DNA from 2 places in the Sphingobacterium sp. JUb20 genome. Region 1 is predicted to be linked to the other one. Evidence: riboswitches for the same ligand, from Rfam matches in the RefSeq annotation. Region 1 holds a riboswitch; the other holds the start of a gene.
The links. A riboswitch is a leader RNA that binds a small molecule or an ion and turns the genes downstream of it on or off. The one in region 1 is predicted to bind S-adenosylmethionine.

Region 1 (2,208 bases):
ATTGACTTATCTCAAAAAATGATTGATAAAGCAAAAGAGCATTCCAAAAACTTTGAAATTGAATATAAAAAAATGGCCATCGAGGATATTAATTTTGACCATGAAGAATTTGACGTCGTTATTAGTTCACTTGCATTCCATTACCTAAAAGATTTAAGAAGTGTTTTTATGAAAATAAATCAAATTCTTAAAAAAGGAGGAAGTTTTGTCTTTTCAATGGAGCACCCTGCTTTTACTTCAAGAGCTGAACAGGATTGGTTTAAGGATGAAAATGGAAATCGTCTGCATTGGCCGATGGACAATTATCAGGAAGAAGGTCAAAGAAACACTCGATTTCTTGGACACGAGGTAACTAAATACCATCGAAATTTAGAAACTATCATCAACACAGTTATTAAATCTAATTTTGATATTCAACAAATATCGGAACCCAAACCTTCAGAGGAAGTTTTAAAAATTTATCCGGAAATGAAAGACGAGATGAGAAGGCCAATATTTATTATAATTGCTGCCATAAAGAAATAATAATCGGATCGACATCATTCATAAAATTCTCATCATGAATTAATTATTTTAAAATAAATTTTGAAACAAAATAAAATCTACTAACTTTGTAGAGTATTCAGAATTGCACGTTGCAATACCAACCGAGTTACATAACCGCGGTGGTAAATTAATATGGGTTTCGACCAAAAATATCTGGATACAGTTTATGGTTTAATCCTTTAAATTTTTAAATTGTATGTCAACACCAAATCTTTATCAACATTTACTGGAAAAATTCAGTTATTATTCAATCAACGAACTGATACAGCTCAACAATGATACGGTATCGGAAAAAGGTTGGGGTTCTTCCAAATCTACATTCCGCACTGCGCTCATAAGTACTTTTTCTAAAAGAGGGCTAGATCTTTCCAACATCATTTCTAGAGAAGATGGTTTTACTTCCGTAAAGTATGTCGCAGTAAGATTAGAGGAAAATACGCTTATCCCGATTCTCCAATAAGAGCAAAGACAGCTTTAAAATTGCGTATTCACTCAGCGCTAAAAAGGTTAAATAGCCCTTCCTTTTTGAGCACTGAGTGAAGCTTTTTTTATCCAACTAATTCTATATAATTTTCAGTCACTAATATCAATGCTATGCTTTTTTTAATGCGTTAAGATAGTATTTTATAATTTCTCCAATTCCCTTCAATAGTTTAACACAAAGTGATATCGCGTCATTCTGAACAATTGCTTCACCTTGTTTTCTTTCTCCAATACTTTATTTAATATGTTAAATGATCTTAGATTTTGTATCTTGCCTGTTCATATTCGTATTCTTTATGAAAAAAAAATCTTTAATAACGCTTTCCATTTTATTATGCGCTTCGGCATCAATAGCTCAGGAAAACAAAGAAACCAAAATGGTTCTTAATATGGAAAACACCGCAAAAGCACCATTAGATCCGCAGACACTTTGGAAATTAGGCCGTGTTTCTGGAGAAGGAATTTCAACAGATGGAAAAACTTTAGTATATGGTGTCTCTAATTATGCTATAGAAACAAACAGTTCGGAAAAAAACCTTTACACATTATCCCTAGAAACAGGTAACACAGCTCCTCTAACAAGTGAAAAGGGCGGTGAGTCTGTCGTACAGATTACAGAAAATGGCGATATCATTTACTTGTTCAAAGGGCAACTTTGGAAAAAGAATAGATATAAAGGTGAAGCTATACAATTGACACAAAGCGAAACTGATCTAGAAAATGTAATACTATCTCCAAATGGTCAATATATTTTATTTAGCAAAGCAGTTTTAATCAAAAAATATCACAGTACCGACAAATATCCTGATTTACCAAAATCTGACGCTTATGTTTTTGACAATCTTGACTACCGTCATTGGGACACGTTCAATAATGGAAAATTCAATCATCCATTTGTAGCCAGCTATAACAACGGTAAGATTGGCGAAGCAATTGATTTATTGCAGGATGAGCCTTTCTATAGCCCTCAAATGCCATTTGGCGGTTCTGAAGATTTTGAATGGACACCAGATAGTAAAGCTGTGCTATATGTCAGTAAAAAAAGGTTTGGAACAGAGTATGCCGTGAGTACAAATACGGATATCTACCGCTATGATCTTACTTCTAAGCAAACAACAAATCTGACTGAGGGTATGAATGGCTATGATACCAACCCGACTTACAGTCCAGATGGAACTA
Region 2 (2,208 bases), on a different contig from region 1:
TCTTTTGCTCTTCTACATCGCTTTATGCGCAAAAAGATACTTTACAAAATGATAATCAAGATTTTGAAACCAATGCTAAGCCAATAAATTATAAGCAATTAATAGTTCCTGTGGCTTTAATGACTTACGGAGTAATCTCATTAAATAGCCCATACCTCAAACATAAGGATCAACAAATAAACAATTCAATTAATAATGATCCGTCCAAAACTTTTAAACTTGATAATGTTAGCGTTTTCATTCCTTCTGCCGCTGTCTTTGGGCTTGACTTACTCGGAATACCAAGTAAGCACAATTTAAAACAACGCTTAGTGGTAAGTTCGATTGCCCATGCAATCACCTTATCAGCAGTTTATACCATAAAAAAAACGACACCTACTTGGAGACCTGATCGCGCAGATCAAGAATCTTTTCCTTCAGGACATACTGCTGTACCTTTTACCGGTGCAGAAATTCTATGGCAAGAATATAAAGATCAATCCATTTGGTATGGTATTGCAGGCTATACAATTGCGGCGGGAACAGGTTACCTGAGAATGTATAATCATAAACATTGGTTTTCTGACGTCGCCATGGGAGCTGGTATTGGTATTATGGGAACAAAAATTGCATACTGGCTATTACCATTATTTGATAAACACTTGCAATCAAAAAAAACAAGTTACCTAACGATGGCAACACCGTTTTACAATGGAAAACAAATTGGTTTGTCTGCTAATTTCCAATTTTAAACCTTGGTTTATTATCATTTTTATATAAAAGTTACAAAATATTTGTTTTTATAAAACTAATTCCGATATTTACAGCGCTTATAGAGAAAGGCAGAGGGAATAGACCCAATGAAGCCTTAGCAACCTGTCAATTGACAAGGTGCTACATTCTACCCCATCAAAAAGTGGGAATGATAAGCTAGACACAAAATATATCTTGTGCCCTCCTCTCTAAAAGCAATCAAAAAATTTAGTAAATAGATTCAAGAATTTTTGATCGTTTTTTATTTCGAATAAAAAAAATCCTTCTAATTTCTTGCTTCGTTAAGGTTGAACAAATAAAATAATTTTATATTTATGTTACTAACGAACAACTTAGGTTACCCACGTGTAGGTGCCTTCCGCGAGTTGAAAAAGGCCAATGAAGCATATTGGGCTAAAAAAATCAGCGCGCAAGAATTATTGCAGGCTGGACTGAAAATCCGTGAAGGCAACTGGAAAACTCAAAAAGATGCTGGCATCGATTTGATTCCTTCCAATGATTTTTCATTTTATGACCAAGTTTTAGACTTGACATTAACTGTAGGTGCAATCCCTGCACAATATCAATCACTTTTAAATAACGAAGATAAAGGATACAATTTGGACCTTTACTTTGCAATGGCGCGTGGTTTCCAGCAAGATGGCGTTGACGTAACGGCAATGGAAATGACAAAATGGTTTGATACCAACTACCATTACATCGTACCTGAATTCGTGAAAAATCAAGAATTCAAATTGACTTCAGAGAAATTCTTAAATGAATATAATGAAGCAAAATCTTTAGGTATTGAAACGAAGCCTGTGTTAATTGGCCCGATCTCATACTTATTATTAGGTAAAGAAAAAGAATCTGGTTTCAACCGTATCGATTTAATCGATAAGTTGGTTCCTGTATATGAAGAAATCTTAACTAAATTGGCTACCGCTGGTGCAAAATATGTACAAATTGATGAGCCATTTTTAGCTTTAGATATTGATGATGCAACACGTGCTCTATACACTCGTGTATTTACTAAATTAGCTGCTGCTGCTAAAGACATCAAAATTATTGTAACGACTTATTTCGAGGCTTTACGTGACAACGAAGAAACAGCTCTAAACTTACCAGTTTACGCAGTTCATGTTGATTTAGTAAGAGGTGAAAACCAACTCGACACTATATTAGCCAAAGTTCCGGCTTCATTAACACTTTCTTTGGGTGTAGTTGAAGGTCGCAACATTTGGAAAAATGATTACGTAAAATCTTTAGCACAAATCAAAAAAGCTGTTGATGCTTTAGGCAAAGACCGTGTATTAGTAGGACCTTCGAGTTCATTATTACACGTACCTTTCGATTTAGACAATGAAGATAATGAAGAGTCATTGCCTAAAGAAGTTAAAAATTGGTTGGCATTTGCTAAGCAAAAATTAGCAGAGGTAAAAGATTTAGCGATCTTAGCTGAAGGCGAAGTAGATG

Region 2: linked by a shared signal. The riboswitch ahead of metE (5-methyltetrahydropteroyltriglutamate--homocysteine S-methyltransferase) and the one ahead of EDF66_RS20105 (hypothetical protein) in region 1 are both predicted to bind S-adenosylmethionine.

The regions. Positions count from the first base shown of each region.
Region 1 is NZ_SLYV01000012.1:186,476-188,683, forward strand. It holds gene EDF66_RS20100 (class I SAM-dependent methyltransferase) at 1-525, shown strand, start outside; SAM-I-IV-variant riboswitch at 614-707, shown strand; gene EDF66_RS20105 (hypothetical protein) at 743-1,006, shown strand; gene EDF66_RS20110 (S9 family peptidase) at 1,326-2,208, shown strand, end outside.
Region 2 is NZ_SLYV01000008.1:191,776-193,983, reverse strand. It holds gene EDF66_RS14945 (phosphatase PAP2 family protein) at 1-731, shown strand, start outside; SAM riboswitch class I at 807-911, shown strand; gene metE (5-methyltetrahydropteroyltriglutamate--homocysteine S-methyltransferase) at 1,068-2,208, shown strand, end outside.